Regions from separate parts of the Oryzihumus sp. JJN4-3R genome, predicted to be linked through region 1. Evidence: riboswitches for the same ligand, from Rfam matches in the RefSeq annotation. Region 1 holds a riboswitch; each other region holds the start of a gene.
The links. Region 1 has a riboswitch for S-adenosylmethionine ahead of AC3ANM_RS18285 (aminotransferase class V-fold PLP-dependent enzyme). Riboswitches for the same ligand answer to the same signal wherever they lie in the genome.
Positions count from the first base shown of each region.

Region 2: another riboswitch for S-adenosylmethionine. It lies ahead of AC3ANM_RS04545 (bifunctional o-acetylhomoserine/o-acetylserine sulfhydrylase); the one in region 1 lies ahead of AC3ANM_RS18285 (aminotransferase class V-fold PLP-dependent enzyme).
Region 3: another riboswitch for S-adenosylmethionine. It lies ahead of metX (homoserine O-acetyltransferase MetX); the one in region 1 lies ahead of AC3ANM_RS18285 (aminotransferase class V-fold PLP-dependent enzyme).
Region 4: another riboswitch for S-adenosylmethionine. It lies ahead of AC3ANM_RS04670 (hypothetical protein); the one in region 1 lies ahead of AC3ANM_RS18285 (aminotransferase class V-fold PLP-dependent enzyme).

Region 1 is NZ_CM173229.1:3,827,910-3,832,203, forward strand. Features, by position in the region: gene AC3ANM_RS18275 (GlxA family transcriptional regulator) at 1-633, opposite strand, end outside; gene AC3ANM_RS18280 (hypothetical protein) at 728-892, shown strand; gene AC3ANM_RS18285 (aminotransferase class V-fold PLP-dependent enzyme) at 1,083-2,579, opposite strand; SAM riboswitch class IV at 2,634-2,750, opposite strand; gene AC3ANM_RS18290 (FtsK/SpoIIIE family DNA translocase) at 2,984-4,294, shown strand, end outside.
Region 2 is NZ_CM173229.1:1,005,698-1,009,991, forward strand. Features, by position in the region: gene AC3ANM_RS04540 (aldo/keto reductase) at 1-382, opposite strand, end outside; gene AC3ANM_RS04545 (bifunctional o-acetylhomoserine/o-acetylserine sulfhydrylase) at 544-1,869, opposite strand; SAM riboswitch class IV at 1,968-2,083, opposite strand; gene AC3ANM_RS04550 (polysaccharide deacetylase family protein) at 2,170-3,150, opposite strand; gene AC3ANM_RS04555 (ScyD/ScyE family protein) at 3,354-4,294, shown strand, end outside.
Region 3 is NZ_CM173229.1:975,674-979,967, reverse strand. Features, by position in the region: gene AC3ANM_RS04425 (DUF4192 domain-containing protein) at 1-917, shown strand, start outside; SAM riboswitch class IV at 988-1,099, shown strand; gene metX (homoserine O-acetyltransferase MetX) at 1,134-2,258, shown strand; gene AC3ANM_RS04415 (universal stress protein) at 2,334-2,741, shown strand; gene AC3ANM_RS04410 (RNA polymerase sigma factor) at 3,054-4,294, shown strand, end outside.
Region 4 is NZ_CM173229.1:1,030,715-1,035,008, forward strand. Features, by position in the region: gene AC3ANM_RS04660 (hypothetical protein) at 1-615, shown strand, start outside; gene AC3ANM_RS04665 (hypothetical protein) at 690-1,043, opposite strand; gene AC3ANM_RS04670 (hypothetical protein) at 1,040-2,146, opposite strand; SAM riboswitch class IV at 2,184-2,302, opposite strand; gene AC3ANM_RS04675 (hypothetical protein) at 2,454-3,167, shown strand; gene AC3ANM_RS04680 (dual specificity protein phosphatase family protein) at 3,257-3,859, shown strand; gene AC3ANM_RS04685 (NUDIX hydrolase) at 3,870-4,294, opposite strand, start outside.

The DNA.
Region 1 (4,294 bases):
GGTGTCCGCGCCCACCTCGGGGACGGGGGACTCGACGTACTGGCGCTGTCCGCCGTCGCGCTGCGGGGGCACGACCATGCGCCGGGCGATGGTGGAGGCGACGGCGGCGCCGAACTCCTCGCGGACCAGGTGCAGGCAGGCGTCGATGCCGGCGGCGGTGCCGGCCGAGGTCAGGACCGGGCCGTCCTCGACGAACAGGACGTCGAGCTCGACGTCGATGGCGGGGTAGCGCCGGGCCAGCTCGTCGGTGTGGAACCAGTGGGTGGTCGCGCGACGGCCGTCGAGGACGCCGGCGGCGGCGAGGACGAACGCACCGGAGCAGACGCTCATCACGCGGGCGCCGCGGGCGACGGCGTCGCGCAGCCCCTGCAGGAGGCCCTCGGGGTAGGGGCCCTCCTCGATGGCCGGCACGGCGATGAGGTCGGCGTCGGCGAGGCGGTCGAAGCCGTGCTCGGCGGTGATGGCGAACCCGGTCCGGGCCGGCACGGCCTCGCCGGGGTTCTCGGCGCAGATGAGGAAGTCGAACGCCGGGACGCCCTGGTCGGTGCGGTCGATCCCGAAGACCTCGCAGAGCACCCCCAGCTCGAAGGGCGAGAGCTGCGGGAGCACGGGGACGGCGATGGTGCGCAGCATGGGACCAGCATGCCACCGATCTGGCGGGAAATCGATGGCTGATGTCATTTCCGCCACTCGTGGCCGGTATCAGGTGCGAAGCATGATTTCTGCCATGGAACTCCTCATCATGTTTGCCGCACTCGTCGTCATCGCCGTCCTCGCCCCGCGCTTCGGCGCCGACACCCACCGCAGTCGCGAGTGGGAGGAGCCGATCGACCCGTGGCCGGCCGGCATCCGCAACCCCCTGCCCAAGCCGCGTCGGACCCGCCTTCCGTGACCCGTCCGCACCACCGTCACCCCGTCCATCACCACCCGTCCATCACCCCCCGTCCATCACCCTCGTCCATCACGCCAGTCGCATCACGCCAGTCAGGGCGGTGTCGTCGCCGACGACACCGCCCTGACTGCTGAGATCAGGTGTGCACCCGCTGCCCGGTCAGGGGAGGGGCTGGCTACCAGGGGGATGGCTACCAGGGACGGGGGAGGGTGAGGTCGCGCGGGTCGTCGACCGGCGCCCAGCTGCCGTCGACGTGGTGGTACGCGAACGCCGGCCCGTCCGTGGCCAGCCGCCGCACCGCCGCGAGCAGCCGGTCCACGTGCTCGAGGGTGTTGCCCAGTCCGACGCTGGCCCGCACCGCCGTGGCCGGGGCGCCCGGCCCGTCGAGCAGGGCGTCCACGAGCAGGTGGGCGCAGAACTTGCCGTCGCGCACCCCGATGCCCCACTCCGCGGACAGGGCCGCCGAGACCAGCGAGCTGTCCACGCCGTCGATCGTGAAGGTGGCCACGCCGACCCGGTCGTGGTCCTCGCCGAACACCGACCACGTGGTGACGCCCTCGATGGCCGCGAGCCCGGCGCGGAGCCGGTCCGCCAGTGCCGCCTCGTGGGCCTCGACGGCCGCCCGGTCCCGGGCGATCGTCGCGCAGGCGGCGGCCAGGGCGATGGCTCCGATCACGTTGGGGCTGCCGGCCTCGTGGCGGGCGGCACCGGCCTGCCACTCCACCGTCCGCTCGCCGACCCGGGCCGTCGCGCCGCCGCCCTTGAGGTAGGGCGCGGCCTCGTCCAGCCAGTCCGCCCGTCCCACGAGGGCGCCGGTGCCGAAGGGGGCGTACAGCTTGTGCCCGGAGAGGGCGACGTAGTCGACGTCAAGGGCGCTGATGTCGACGAGACGGTGGGGTGCGAGCTGCGCGGCGTCGAGGACGACGCGCGCGGCATACCGCTTGGCGATGGCCACGACCCGCTCGACCGGCCACAGCTCGCCGGTGACGTTTGAGGCGCCGGTGACCACGACCAGGCGGGGGCCGTCGCTGGTGCGGGCGTGCTCGGCCAGGGCGTCCTCGAGCAGGACCAGGGCGTCCTCGATACTGCCCGGCACCGGCAGGCGGACCGTGCGACGCGGGTCCCACGGCAGCAGGGCCGCGTGGTGCTCGGACTCGAAGACGAAGGTCGTCGTACGCCGCGGGAGCGCCCGGGCCAGCAGGTTGAGGGAGTCGGTGGTGTTGCGGGTGAAGACGACCAGGTCGTCCTCGCGGGCGCCGACGAAGGAGGCGACCTCCTCGCGGGCCTGCTCGTACCACGCGCTGGTCACCCGGGAGGCGTAGCCGTTGCCGCGGTGGACCGAGGAGTAGGTGCGCAGCGCGCCGTCGACCGCGGTCCGGACCGCTTCCAGGGCCGGCGTGCTCGCGGCGTGGTCGAAGTTCGCGTAGTCGACCACCGTCCGGTGCAGCGTGGGCACGCCCAGGTCCGCCTGGACCGTGGGCGGCAGCGGGGTCAGGACGTCGGTCGGCAGCGCGGGGACCGGCCGCAGGTGGTCCCGGGCCGGGGTGGCGGGCGCCGCGGGGGTGGTCGGGGCGGCGGGAGTGCCGGGGGTCGATGTGGCCGGGGCGGCCGACGTGGCGGGGACGCCCGCAGCCGCCGGCGGGGCGGGGGAGTGGTGGCGGCGTCGGCTGATGGTGGCGATCGACAACGAAGTCAGCTCCTCGCTGGTCCGGTGGACCGTCGAGGCCGGCTGGGGCCGTCAGGTCCGCGCTTGCCGGCACCGCGGGCGCGGGCCGACCGGGTCGTCACCCGGAGCACCCCGCCGCGAAAGGAGGGTTGCCGGCCAGCAAGCCGGGGCTTGACGCTGGCACTCATGACCTGCGTCGACCGTAGCGGGGCGCCATCGCAAATGCCCACCACTCGGGCACGACTTCCCGGGATGTGAGACCCGAGCGGGGTGGGCGGCCCGGTCGAGGGGTCGGCCGGGGCCGGCGCGGCGAGCCGGTCGAGGGACCGCTCCCTGGGCGCGACACCAGGTCCACGGAGGACGCGCCGCGCCGCGAGGCGCGTGTGACGCGTGATGTCGTCGGGGCGATCGCGTAGCCTGCGAAGGTGGCGACCCGCACGACTTCCTCCTCGCGCTCGAGCTCCTCGAAGCGCGCCGGCGCCGCACGCCCGGCCGCCAAGACCGCCGGCCGGCCCGCGGCCGGGACCGCTGCGGCCCGTAAGCCGGCGGCGCGCAAGACTGCGGCTCGCAAGCCGGCCGCGCGCCCCGCTCCGCGGGCCGGGGGCCTGCCGCTCCCGGTCCGTGCTGCTCGTGGCGCCTGGATGGGGCTGGCCCACCTCGCCGGCGGCGCCGTGCGCAAGGTCGGCCACAGCGCCCGCGAGCTCGAGCCGGAGCACCGCCGCGACGGGATCGGCTTCGCGCTCATCGCCCTGGCCATCGTGGTCGCTGCCCGCGAGTGGTGGGGCCTGCGCGGCCCGGTCGGTGACGTCGTCCACGCCGTCGTCGCCGGCACGTTCGGCCGGGTCGGCCTCGCCGTGCCCCTCGTGCTGATCGCCCTCGGCCTGCGCCTGCTGCGCGCCCCGCAGGAGGCCTCCTCGACCAACCGGATCGGGATCGGCCTCACCGCCCTGACCTTCGCGGCCGCCGGTCTCGTGCACCTCACCGCCGGGGTGCCGACCCCGCCCGACGGCGCGACCCGCATGCGTGAGGCGGGCGGCATCATCGGCTACCTCGCCTCGAGCCCGCTCGTGGCCGGTATCACGGTCTACGGCACGGTCCCGATCCTGCTGCTGCTGGGTGCCTTCGGGCTGCTCGTCACCACCGCCACTCCGGTCCACATGGTCCCGGCGCGGCTGGGCGAGCTGCGCGACTGGATGCTCCACCGCAAGACCGAGGTCGAGCCGGAGCCCGAGCCGGAGGCGCAGCCCAAGCGGCGCCGCCGCGCGGTCGCCGACGGCGGGCTCGACGGGGACGAGGCGTTCGAGCAGGCAGCGATCGTCGCCCGGGAGGCCAAGGCCAAGGGCTACCGGCCGGGGGAGAAGCGCCCCACCCCGCCCGGCACCCTCGCCCCCGGCGAGGACGCCGCCGCCGCGGCACTCGCCGCAGCCAAGGCCGGCGCCGGCGCTGCTGCCGCCTCGGCTGCGGCAGCCGGAGTGCCGGCCAAGGCGCCCCTGGAGCCGCCGCCCACGACCCCGTTGCCGCAGCGGGTGGAGCAGCTTGCCCTCGCCGGGGACGTCACCTACACCCTGCCGGACAACGCGATCCTGGCCCCGGGCTCGCCGCACAAGGCCCGCAGCGCGGCCAACGACAAGGTCGTGGAGTCGCTCACCCAGGTGCTCGAGCAGTTCGAGATCGACGCCCAGGTGACGGGCTTCATGCGCGGGCCGACGGTGACCCGCTACGAGGTCGAGCTCGGG
Region 2 (4,294 bases), 1.3 Mb from region 1:
CGAGGCGGGCGAGGCGGTAGACGTCGACGTGGTCGGTGCCCAGCCGCTTCAGCGTGTAGGCGAGGGAGCTCTTGACGGCAGCGGGGCGGCCGTCGACGCCGAGCCAGCTGCCGCCGGGGCCACGCAGGGCGCCGAACTTGACGCTGACCTGGACGCCGTCGCGGTCGCGGCCTCGCAGCGCCTCGCGGATGAGCATCTCGTTGTGGCCGGCGCCGTAGAAGTCACCGGTGTCGAGCAGGGTGACGCCGGCGTCGAGCGCGGCGTGGATCGTCGCGATGCTCTCGGCGTCGTCGGCGGGGCCGTAGAGGTCGGACATGCCCATGCAGCCGAGGCCGAGGGCCGAGACGACGGGGCCGGTGGAGCCGAGGGTGCGGGTGCGCATGGTGGAGAGCCTTCCGTTGGTGACGGCTCCACTGTGCGCCTGACAACTGACAGATGTCAACTTTTGTCAGTCGATCTGACAGTGCATTGCGCCCGATGTGATCGCACGGAAGCCCCTTGAGGGCACTCCCGGCGACCACACCGGGCGCAAACGCGGCTGGGTCAGTCGCCCTTGGCGGCGGTGAACCCCTGCTCGAGGTCGGCGAGGATGTCGTCGATGTGCTCGATGCCGACGGCCAGGCGGACCAGGCCTGCCGTCACCCCGGCGGCGAGGCGGTCCTCGTCCGGCCCCTGGGAGTGCGTGGTCGAGGCGGGGTGGATCGCCAGCGAGCGCACGTCGCCGATGTTGGCGACGTGGCTGTGCAGCGTCAGGGCCTCGACGAACCGCCGGCCCGCGTCGACGCCGCCGCGGACCTCGAACGCCAGCACCGCCCCGGCTCCCTTGGGGCTGTACTTCTGCGCCTTGGCGTAGCTCTCGTGCTCGGGCAGCGAGGCCCACACGACGCGCTCGACCTGGTCCTTGGACTGCAGGAAGGCCGCCACCTTGTGGGTGTTCTCCAGGTGCCGGTCCAGCCGAAGGCTCAGGGTCTCCACGCCCTGGGCGACGAGGAAGGCGTTGAACGGCGAGATCGCCGAGCCCAGGTCGCGCAGCAGCTGCACCCGCGCCTTGAGGATGAAGGCCAGGTTGGCGCCCAGCGGGCTGCCGACGCCGAGGTCCCGCGCGAAGACGAGGCCGTGGTAGCTCTCCTCCGGGGTGTTGTAGTTGGGGAACTTCTCCGGGTCGCGGCCGAAGTCGAACGTGCCGCCGTCGACGATCACCCCGGCGATCGCGGTGCCGTGGCCGCCGAGGTACTTCGTCGCGGAGTGCACGACCACGTCGGCGCCCCACTCCAGCGGCCGGATCAGGTAGGGCGTGGCGATCGTGTTGTCCACGACCAGCGGCACGCCGTGCTCGTGCGCCACCCGCGCGACGCCCTCGATGTCGAGGACCTCGGACTTGGGGTTGGAGATCGTCTCCCCGAAGAAGAGCTTGGTGTTGGGTCGGACGGCGGCCTTCCACGACTCGAGGTCGTTGGCGTCGGCGACGAACGACACCTCGATGCCGAACTTGGGCAGCGTGTGCTTGAGCAGGTTGAAGGTGCCGCCGTAGAGCGACGGGCTGGCCACGACGTGGTCCCCGGCCTCGGCGATGTTGAGGATCGCGATGGTCTCGGCGGCCTGGCCGGAGGAGACCAGCAGCGCCCCCACGCCACCCTCGAGCGAGGCGATCCGCTGCTCGACCGCGTCCTGGGTCGGGTTCATGATCCGGGTGTAGATGTTGCCGAACTCCTTGAGCGCGAACAGGTTCGCCGCGTGCTCGGTGTCGCGGAACACGTAGGAGGTCGTCTGGTAGATCGGCAGCGCGCGGGCGCCGGTCGCGGGGTCGGGCACCTGGCCGGCGTGGACCTGCCGCGTCTCGAAGGACCAGTTCGGGGTGGTGTCAGTCATCGGTTTCCCTTGCCTCTCAACACTTCTCACGTATGACGAGTGGTCGCGAAAGGTGCGGAGCGCACCTCACGCGAGGTGCGGGATACCGAAGGGAGGTGCTCCCGCGCTTGCGGCGTGCCGGGGTGGCACGTCGCCTGGTCCTCACCCGGGGCACCCCACCGCGGTGGAGGGTTGCCGGCCAGCGAGCCGGGGCTTGGCGCTGGCACTCATGACCTGGATCGACCTTAGGACGGCCGCTCACGCACCGGAACGGCCGTCTCTCATCGCGGACGCGCCGCCCACCCGGGACGGCGGCCAGGCTCAGACGCCGAGCGCCGACAGGGTGACGAAGGAGTAGCCGTAGGCGCGCAGCTGGCTGATCACCCGGGGCAGGGCAGCGGCGTCGAGGGTCGTGTGGTCCTGCGGGTTGGACCCGACGTGCATGAGCACGATCTCGCCGGGGGTGCGCGCCGCGACGACCCGGGCGACCACCGCGTCGGCGGTCTGGCCGCCGGAGGTGCCCTTCCAGCCGAGGCTGTCGACGGTCCAGCCGACCGCGACGTAGCCCATCGAGTTGACCAGGGAGAGCGTGTGCGACGTGTACTCCCCGAACGGGAAGCGGAACAGCGGCTTGGGGCTGCGACCCGTCGTCGCCACGATCGCGGAGTACCCGGCGGACACCTCGGTGCGCACGGCCGTGTCGGCGAGGGTGGTCATGTGCAGGTGGTTGTCGGTGTGGTTGCCGATGCGCCCGTAGGCCGCGACCTGCCGTGCCAGCGTGGGGTAGGCGCGGACGAAGTCCCCGGTGAGGTAGAAGCTGGCCGGCACGCCCTGGGCCCGGAGGGTGGCCAGGATCGAGGGCACGCCGTCACCGTTCGCGCCGGCGTCGAAGGTCAGCGCGACGACCTTGCTCGAGGTGGGGATGCGGGACACGACCGTGCCGGACAGGTGGGCCGGCAGCCCCGACGGGGTCGTCGGTCGCGGCGGGATGGTGGGGTGCGGCGTGGTCGGTCGCGGCGCCGTGGGGCGCGGCGTGCCCGGCCGCGGCGCGGACGTCGTGGTGCCCGGACGCGGAGCGGTCGTCGGGCGCGGCGCGGGAGTGGTGGGTCGGGACGTCGTCGCAGGAGGGGAGGTCCGCGCGGTGCTCGAGCCGCCCGGCGAGGTCGTCGAGACCGATGGGGAGGTCGGAGTCACGCTCGTCGTCGCCGCGCCGGTCCCGGCGGCCCCACCGCAGGCCGCCCCACCCAGCACGACGGCGGTGGCGACCAGCGCCACCATGCCCGTCCGACGCGGCCCTCGCACCGTGACCACCTCTCCCCTGTCGACCCCCGCACTCGGGGGCCACCTCCACGGTGCGCCCGACCCCCGGGCGCCGCCATGGTCCTACGTCCCCCGGCGCACGGTCTTAGGACACCTGAGGGAGGTGGCCCTCACAGCCGACTCATAGCGTCGGCCGCAGGCGGGCGCCGGACGGCGCCGACCGCCAGAGGACCCCGGGAGGACTGATGAAGCTGAGCCGAAGCTGCCTCGTGGCAGCCGTCACGGTGGCCGCGGCCTCCCTGGCCGTCGCCCCCACCGCCCGCGCCGACGGCGGGTCCACCCCCCACGTGACCACCGTCAACACCAGCGTGATCGCGCCGTTCCAGCTCTCCTTCAGCGGGGGCAAGCTGTTCGTCGCCGACGGCGGGACGTCCAAGGTCTCGCAGGTCAACGGCTCCAGCCTGACCACGCTCGCCACTGGCCCGTCACCGAGCGCCGGCGGCGACGTCGCGGGCCTGGACGTCACCGGCGGCGGCCGGCTCTGGGCCTACACCTGGACCGACCACGCCAAGGGCACGTCGGCGCTGAAGATCCTCAAGGGGACCACCGTCGTGCGCACGGTCGACCTGTCGGCCTGGGAGAAGGCGCACAACCCCGACGGCAAGCAGTCCTACGGGATCGACAACCCCAGCCAGTGCGTCAAGGACGCGTTCGCCGCGATGGCCTCGCAGGGCGCCCCGCCGGCGTCGTACAAGGGCCAGGTCGACTCCCACCCGTACTCGGTGCTCCGGTGGGGTGACGGCTGGATCGTCGCCGACGCCGGCGGCAACGACCTGCTCAAGGTCAGCGAGAACGGTCGCATCTCCACGCTGGCGGTCCTGCCTCCGCAGCCGCTGAAGATCACCACGGCGATCGCCGCCAGCCAGCACCTGCCCTCGTGCGTCGCGGGCAACACCTACAAGTTCGAGCCGGTGCCGACCGACGTCATCTCCTGGGGCGGATGGCTCTGGGTGACCACCCTGCCCGGCGGCCCGGAGGACCCGAGCTTGGGCGCCCGCGGCAGCGTCTACAAGGTCAACCCGTGGACCGGAGCGTCCACCCGCGTGGCCACCGGCTTCGCCGGCGCGACGAACCTGACCGTCGACGACCACGGCAAGATCTACGTGGCCGAGCTGTTCGGCAACAG
Region 3 (4,294 bases), 1.3 Mb from region 1:
ACGAGCCCGAGTCCGCCCTGCTCATCGGCTACGAGGGCACCGAGGGCGACTCGGCGCCCGTCCTTGATGCCCTGGAGGGCGCCTGCCTCGTCCTGGACCTGCCGGTGGCCGACCGCCTGGTCGTGCGCGACGGGAGGTGGTTCGCGCTCGACTGCGCTCAGGAGGACTGCTGTCCCGCGGCGGGCACACCGCTGCCGGCCGACCACGAGGTCCCCGCGGTGGCCGACTACGTCGGGCTCGAGGTGGCGCCCCTGGCCGACCGGGACGCCCTCGTGGCCAGCGTGAGCTCAGGGGAGCGCCCGCTGCTCACCCGGGCGGTCGGGGCCTGCGCCGACGAGCGGCTCCAGGCGCTGCTCGACGGCGACGGCGAGCCCGACCCGGGCGCCGGGCCCGAGGCTTGTGCCGAGCGCGACGCTCATGCCGAGCGCGACCGCGCGCTGCGCGTCTGGGCCACCCTGCTGCGTGACGACGACAACGCGCCGGTGGTCACCGACCTGCCACCGGTCGACCTGGCGCTCGCGGCCTTCTCCCTCGTCGACGTCCACCTGCGCGACGCCCTCATCGCCTGGCTGTGCCCCGGCACCCTCGACCTCGACCTGGTCGCCCCGGAGCTGCGCGACCAGCTGCGCGCAAGGTTGCCGCTGCGCGGCTGGAGCGCGGAGGAGCCGGACACCGCCGAGGCCACCGCCCAGCGGCGGGTCGAGGCGCGGCTGATGGCGCTGTGCCGGGTGCTGCCCGACGAGTGGGCGGTCGCCGCGCTGACGGTGCTGGCCAACGTGACCTGGTGGCGGGGTGACGGGGCGCTCACCCGGGTCGCCCTCGACCGGGCCCTGGCGGCCGACCCCGGCTACCGGCTTGCGACCCTGCTGGAGCGCATGGTGGACCTCGCCATCCGTCCCGAGGGGCGCAGCGCCTGAGGCCGCCGCTAGGTCCAGCCACCGGACGGGCGGTCCACCTGTCGGGACCGCGGTCGTATAGTGACGGCCAGGTCATGAGCTCCAGCGCGTAGCCCCGGCTTGCTGGACGGCAACCCTCCACCGCGGTGGGGTGCCCCGGGTGATGACCGGGCCGTCTGGACCGCAGGCGGCAAGCGCGGGCCCGGCCGGGCCCTGACACCACCTTCGGGAGCCGCCGTGACCGTCCTGTCCGACCCTGTTGCCGCCACGACGGGTCCGGGTCGCCGCCACGTCGACCTCGGCGGGCTCGGCCTGGAGGCCGGTGGCTCGCTGCCGGAGGTCCGCGTCGCCTACGAGACGTGGGGCCGGCTCAACGCCGCCAGGGACAACGCGATCCTCGTCGAGCACGCCCTGACCGGGGACAGCCACGTCGCCGGTCCCGCCGGCGACGAGCACCCCACGCCCGGGTGGTGGGACGGGCTGATCGGGCCGGGCCGCCCGCTCGACACCAACCGCTACTTCGTCGTCGCCAGCAACGTCCTCGGCGGCTGCCAGGGCACGACCGGCCCGTCCAGCCCGGCACCCGACGGCCGGCCGTGGGGGAGTCGCTTCCCGTTCGTCACCGTGCGCGACCAGGTCGCCGTGGAGGCCCGGCTCGCCGACGCGCTCGGCATCGACCGCTGGGCCGGGGTGCTCGGTGGCTCGATGGGCGGCATGCGCGCGCTGGAGTGGGCGGTGACGCACCCCGACCGCGTCGAGGCGTGCATCGTGCTGGCCAGCGGGGCCTACGCCACGGCCGAGCAGATCGCGTGGTGCCAGCCCCAGCTGCTGGCCATCCGCCAGGACCCGCACTTCCATGGCGGTGACTACTACGACCGGCCCGCCGGCCCCGACGCCGGCCTGGGCCTGGCGCGGCGGATCGCCCACGTCACCTACCGCAGCGAGCACGAGCTGGCCGAGCGCTTCGGCCGGGAGCCCCAGGGGGCCGAGGTCCCCCTGGGGGGCGGGGGCCGCTACGCGGTCGAGAGCTACCTGGACCACCACGCCGACAAGCTGGCGCGCCGGTTCGACGCCAACTCCTACCTGGTCCTCACCGAGGCCATGAACTCCCACGACGTCGGGCGGGGCCGGGGCGGCTGGCAGGCCGCCCTCGAGCGCGTCACGGCCCGGCTGACCGTGGCCTGCGTCGACTCCGACCGGCTCTACCCGCCACGGCTCTCGGACGAGATGGCCTCCGCGCCCGCCTCCGTCGGCGCCGCCTGGCGGGTCCGGTCGGACTACGGCCACGACGGCTTCCTCATCGAGATCGGCCAGGTCGGGCAGATCCTTCGCGAGGCGCTCGGCGACGCGGCGCGGTCCTGACGACGCATCTGCCGATATCCGGTACGGTCGCCGCACGGAGCAGCAGGTGCTGCGCGACTGGACAAGGAGGTTCAGGTGGCCGTCGTCGTGGGGTATGTGCCGACCAAGGAGGGCCGTGCGGCCCTGCGTCGAGCCGCGGAGGAGTGCCTGCTGCGGCGGACCAGGCTGATCGTCATCAACTCCCATCGCGGCGGCAAGGACCTCGACGCCGACGAGGCGCGCCGGTTCGACGAGGAGCTGCGAGCGGTCCAGGGCCAGCTCGAGCAGGTGGGCGTCCAGCACGAGGTGCGCCAGCTGGTCCGGGGCAACGAGCCGGCCGAGGACCTCATCGCCGCCGCGGAGGAGTCCGAGGCGGACTTCATCGTCATCGGCCTGCGCCGGCGGACCCCTGTGGGCAAGCTCATCCTCGGCTCCAACGCCCAGCGCATCCTCCTCGACGCCCCCTGTCCGGTCCTCGCAGTCAAGGCTCCGCCGGAGGGCTGAGCCCGTCGCGCGGGGCCCGGCCACCCGGCTGTGCGGCTCGTGCGCCTCGGGTGACGGGAAGGATTTCCCGATCTGGTGCGTTTGTGCAGGTGGAAGGGGGTCAATTCCGTGTCAGGACTGTCGGATCCGGCCTCTGAGGGCGCGAGCACGACCCCCGACGTTTTACAATGTTCATCTGCCCGACCGAAGAGCCGCCGCCACTTCGGTCACAACGAACTTCCCGCACGTCATGGTTCTCCGTCGGCGCCGCCTCCGGAGCCGCTGAGACGTGTGGTGCACCAGATTCGCGACGAAAGGTAGTCGGTGTCGCCTGTGTCGAACGCCCGTCCCGCTGCGTCGGAGCGCCCTGCGCGTCCGCTCCCGGCCGAGTTCTCCCACCCCGCCCTCCAGGAGCTGCTCGCCATTGGCTCCGCCAACGGCTCGGTGGACAGCAACCAGCTCCGTGATGCCCTCCTCGGAGCTGAGGTCGAGCCCAAGAGGATGAAGGCGGTGCTCCGCTCCCTCGAGGAGATGGGGATCAACGTCACGCTGGACACCGCCACCGCCCACCGCGCGGTCGCCGCCACCTCGGCGCGCCGCACGACCACGGCGCGTGCCACCAAGACGACGGCCAAGAAGGCCGGCACAGCGACCAAGACTGCCCCGGCGAAGGCGACGGCCAAGAAGGCCGCCGCCACGACCACCAAGGCTGCGGCTGACGCGGCGGCGGCGCCGGCCAAGAAGGCTGCCGCGAAGAAGACCACCACGAAGAAGGCCGCGGCCAAGAAGGCAAGCGCTGCCACCGCCGCCGATGGGGTCGAGGAGGTCGTCGAGGACGACGCCGAGCCCGCCGAGGTCGACGAGAGCGAGCTCGAGGAGGTCGTCGTCGAGGACGACGCCGAGGTCGCCGAGACCCCTGACGGCGAGGAGGAGACGACCGAGGTCGCGGCCAAGGCCGGGACCGAGGAGGAGTCCGAGGACGCCGGCTTCGTCATCCGCGACGACGACGAGGAGGACGCACCGGCGCAGCAGGTCGTCACCGCCGGTGCGACCGCCGACCCGGTCAAGGACTACCTCAAGCAGATCGGCAAGGTCGCCCTGCTCAATGCCGAGCAGGAGGTCGAGCTCGCCAAGCGCATCGAGGCCGGCCTGTTCGCGGAGGAGAAGCTGAACTCCGGCGACAAGATCGACATGAAGCTCAAGCGCGAGCTGTGGTGGATCGCCCAGGACGGCAAGAAGGCCAAGAACCACCTGCTCGAGGCCAACCTGCGTCTGGTCGTCTCCCTGGCCAAGCGCTACACCGGTCGCGGCATGCTCTTCCTGGACCTGATCCAGGAGGGCAACCTCGGTCTGATCCGTGCGGTCGAGAAGTTCGACTACACCAAGGGCTACAAGTTCTCGACCTACGCGACCTGGTGGATCCGCCAGGCGATCACCCGCGCGATGGCCGACCAGGCCCGCACCATCCGCATCCCGGTGCACATGGTCGAGGTCATCAACAAACTCGCGCGCGTCCAGCGCCAGATGCTGCAGGACCTCGGCCGGGAGCCCACCCCGGAGGAGCTCGCCAAGGA
Region 4 (4,294 bases), 1.3 Mb from region 1:
TCCCACGGCGCCAAGCACGACAAGCTCGCCGGCCTGCGCAAGGGCACGACGGCGGTCATCGCCGCCCAGACCCGCTCCGTCACCAGGCTCCTCGCCACCGAGAACGCGTCCTCCCGACTCAACACCACGGACAAGGCTGCCCTCGCCGCCGCGACCGCGAACGCCCTGACGGCTCTCGGCGCCGACACCTCTGCGGTGAAGACCGCCGCGACGGCACGCGACCTCCAGAAGCTCGGACAGGCCGCGGTCCGCACGGGCCAGGTCGCCCACGCGCAGTACGTCGTCGTGCTGGCCGCCGACCGGCAGGAGAGCGCCTCGGCCGCCCTGGCCCAGAGCGTGACCGCGCTGCAGACGCAGGTGGGCACCGCGACCCAGGCCGGCACCGACACCACGGCCCTGACGGCGGCCCTGACCGACCTCACCACCCAGCTCGCCACCGTCGACAGCAGCGCGAGCGGCGTCGTGACGGCGATCCTGGCGCTCTCCCCGACCGCGTCCCACACGGACCTGGTGACCGCCGAGCGCAGCGCCCGCACCGCGCTCCAGGCTGGGCACACCGCGCTCGCGGCCGCGACCACCGACGCCGACACGGTGAAGGCGGCCCTGGGCGGCTGACCCCGGGCACGTGGATCCGTGGGGTCGCGGACACCGGGCCGCGCGTGAGCTCGACCTTCGGGCTCACGCGCGGCTCAGGCGCCGGGTGAGAGGTAGGACGGCCCGCTGGGCGCCGGCGGCTCCTGCGTCTCGGGCACCTCCCCGGTGCGCTCGTGGCGCTCGATGAGCCGACGGCTCACGGCACGCAGCACCCGGGCGACCTCGACCGGGTCGGTGCCCGACGGCAGGAAGCCCCAGAGCTCCGGGCGCGGCAGTGCCACGTCGTCGAGGAACCCCTCCGGATCCACCGCCCAGAACCGGGATCGGCCGCGCGCCACGGCCAGGCGCAGCAGGTGCGGGGACCCCGGCAGCGCGAAGGTCAGGTGCCAGCCCCCGTCGGTCGCGACCCCGAAGCCGACCAGGGTCGCCTCGGTGGGCAGGAACGTCACGGCCGGTCCAGGGCGTCGTCGACCAGCTCGGCCAGCCCGCCCATGATGAGCGTCAGCACGTGCGCACTGCCCGGGAAGTCGGGCACCGCGGCGAGCAGGTCGTTGCTCAGGAACGCCGAGTAGCGCAGGCCGTCGTCGCCCACGGCCCACGCCCCGAAGGAGGTGTGCGCCTCGCCCGCGGGCGGACGGGTGCGGCCGGGCAGCTCGACGTCGACCCGGAGCCCCTCGCCCAGCCAACGGGAGGGCGCGATGGCGACCCTCAGGCGGGCACGGGTGCCGAGCTCGGCGGTCGAGCCCGCGTCCTCGTGCTCGAAGGCCCAACCCGGCAGGTCCCACAGCATCTGGTCCTGCAGCAGCGGCAGGGCGAGCCTGGCGGGACTGTCGACGCTCGACAGGAGCCTCATCGGAAACCAGCCCGAGGACTCGGCCAGGGCGGTGTGGACCAGGTCGGCTGCCGCGGCGAGCGTCAAGGCCTCCCGACGGTCCTCCAGCCGCGGTGGCACGGTGAACGACACGGTCAGGTCCGCCCCACCGTCGACCCCGGGCGTCCATGTGCCGAAGACCCCGGCGCCACGGCGGTCCCGCCGAGGCACGACCATCCCCGGCGTGGCGCAGGTGAGGTGCGCGCGACCGGTGGACGCGTCATACCGGCGGGTGAGGGTCGTCCGTCCCCAGCCGGAGCTGACCGCAAGGCTGTCCCGGCCGGCCCACAGCTCGCCGGCGAGCCACCGGCGCAGCGTCGCCCGCGCGTCCGGCAGCTCGATCGCGCACGGCGTGAGCTCGTCGTCGGCGTCGGCGCAGGAGAACCAGTGGCCACCGCAGATGAGCCCGTCGAGGGCAGGGATGACCTCGGCTTCCGGTCCGTGACGCTGGACCACCGCGCGCAGCCGCGCGGGCTGGTGGTGCCACCACCGCCGCTGCGCGCCGTCGGGCATCTGGACGAGCACCACGTCCCCCTCGAACCCGAGGACCCGCGCCGGCTCGCGGTCGGCGAAGTGCCGGCGCACCGGGATCCAGTGCATCTGGTGCCCGCGCCGATGGCTCAGGCAGCTGTTGACCTCCGGGATCTTGCGCCCGGACTGCTGTGAACTGTTGCCAGCCATGCTGACCCCCACACCTCGAGGCGCGGGTGACCCGCGCCTGCCGCTCGTACCGCCGGCACGGTGCCGGACAGTCGGGTCTTCTCCCAGGGGCACCGTGTGCGGAAGCGCGGTTGCCGTGACGGCCAGCGGGAGCCTGTATGCCGTCAGCTCAGGACCACCTCCACGGTAGACCCCAGCGCTGACAAGGGTTCTCAGGCCCGCGGCCCCGGCGCGTCGAGCGCAGGTGCAGCCGCGAGACGCCCTCTGTCGGTGGTCACCCCTACCTTCTTCGTACCGGCGGCGCACGCCGTTGTCGGGGGGAGGATGCGTGAACGACCAGCAGGACCGGCGGCCACGGGCCGAGGCCAGCGTGACCGTCGGTGGGACCACCCTGGGCCCGTTCGTCCTGCCCCGCCACAGCCCGGCGGGCGTCGGACGCGCGCCCGGCTGCGCGATACGGCTGGAGCCTGACTGGGCCCCGCGACGGCTGGCGACGTTCGCGCCGGTGGACGACGGCTGGTTGCTGCGCAACGGCGAGCGCACCCGGCTGACCGCCGTCAGCCGGACCCTGCGCCACGGCGTGTTCGAGCGCGGTGCGGTGGTGTTCCTGCAGGCCGGGCGCTGGAGCCTGGCGTGGGACCTCGACGGCGTCTGCACGGCCGAGGTGCGCATCACCTCGGTGCCGCAGGAGGCGAGCGAGCAGCTGCCCTACGCGCTGGACGACACGGTCCGGGACGCCGGCGCCGGCGTCATCGTCCGCACCGCGGTCGCCGGGGCGCGCATGCCCCTCTCGCCGCGGACCCGGCACCGGCTCGCGGTCCTGTTCGCCCACGAGCTCGACGGCACACCCCCACCGGAGAACCTGTGCCGCGCCGCCGGGCGACGGCTCGACCTGGCCGAGGCGCAGGTCAAGCGGACCGCGCTGCGCGTGCGCGACCGGCTCAACGCCCGGCGCGAGCACCCGCTGCAGTCGTTGGAGGAGCTGGGCTACTACCTGGTCCACGTGTCGGGCGCCATCGGCCCCGACGACCTGGATCCGTGAGGGTGGGGCAGGTACCCGGGTACCTGTCGTCCCGGTTCGATCCGTCGCAGACTGGGGAGGAATCCCCGACCTGACCCGTTGGAGTGCTTGTGCCGCCCACCCCACGCCCCGCGTCCGCCAACGCCAGCTTCGTCACCGACCGGCTCGCCGTCGGCGGTGACCTGAGCCCGCGCGAGGAGCTCGCCCTCGTCCAGCTCGAGGAGCTCGTGGAGCACGGCGTCAGCCACATCATCGACGTGCGGATCGAGTGGAGCGACGAGGCGTTCGTGGCCGAGCACGCCCCGCAGATCCGCTACCTGCACCACGGGATGGACGACGCCGGGCAGCAGGTCGACGCCCGCTGGTTCGACTCCGGGGTCGGCTACGCACTGGAGGCGTTCGAGACGACCCCCGACGCGGTCGTGCTGGCCCACTGCCACATGGGCATCAACCGCGGGCCCTCCCTCGGCTTCGCGATCCTGCTCGCCCAGGGCTGGGACCCGGTCGAAGCGCTCGACGCGATCCGGGCGGCCCGGCCGATCGCCTATATCGACTACGCCAAGGACGCGTTGCGCTGGCACCACGAGCGGGTCGGCAGCGAGCGCGCCGCTCTCACCCGCGACCTCAAGCGCCTGGCCGCCTGGCGCCGGCGCAACGAGCTCGACGTCGTCTCGATCATCCGCGGCATCCGCCGGGCCGAGTTCGCCGGCTGACCGCCCCTCGTCAGGGCGCGGGGCGCAGGATCGGCGGGCTGAGCTGCTCGGCCGGCCCCGCGCGATACAGCATGGCGGGGCGGCCGCCGCCGCGCGTGGTCCGCTCCCCCGTCTCGATGAGGAACCCCTCGGCGCCGGTGACCTTGCGGTGGAAGTTGCGCGGGTCCAGGGGCGCCCCCCAGACCGCCTCGTAGACGGCGCGCAGCTCGCCGACGGTGAACTCGGGGCGGCAGAACGCCGTGGCGAGCGGGGAGTACTCCAGCTTGGCCCGCGCCCGCTCGACCCCGTCGCGCAGGATCTGCGCGTGGTCGAAGGCGAGCCGGCGTGACTCCCCCAGCGCCTCGGCCACCGGCACCCAGCGCGCGTCGGCGGCGTCACTGCCCGCCCGCGGGTCAGGCAGGTCGGCCCCGAGGGCCAGCCACGCCACCGAGACCA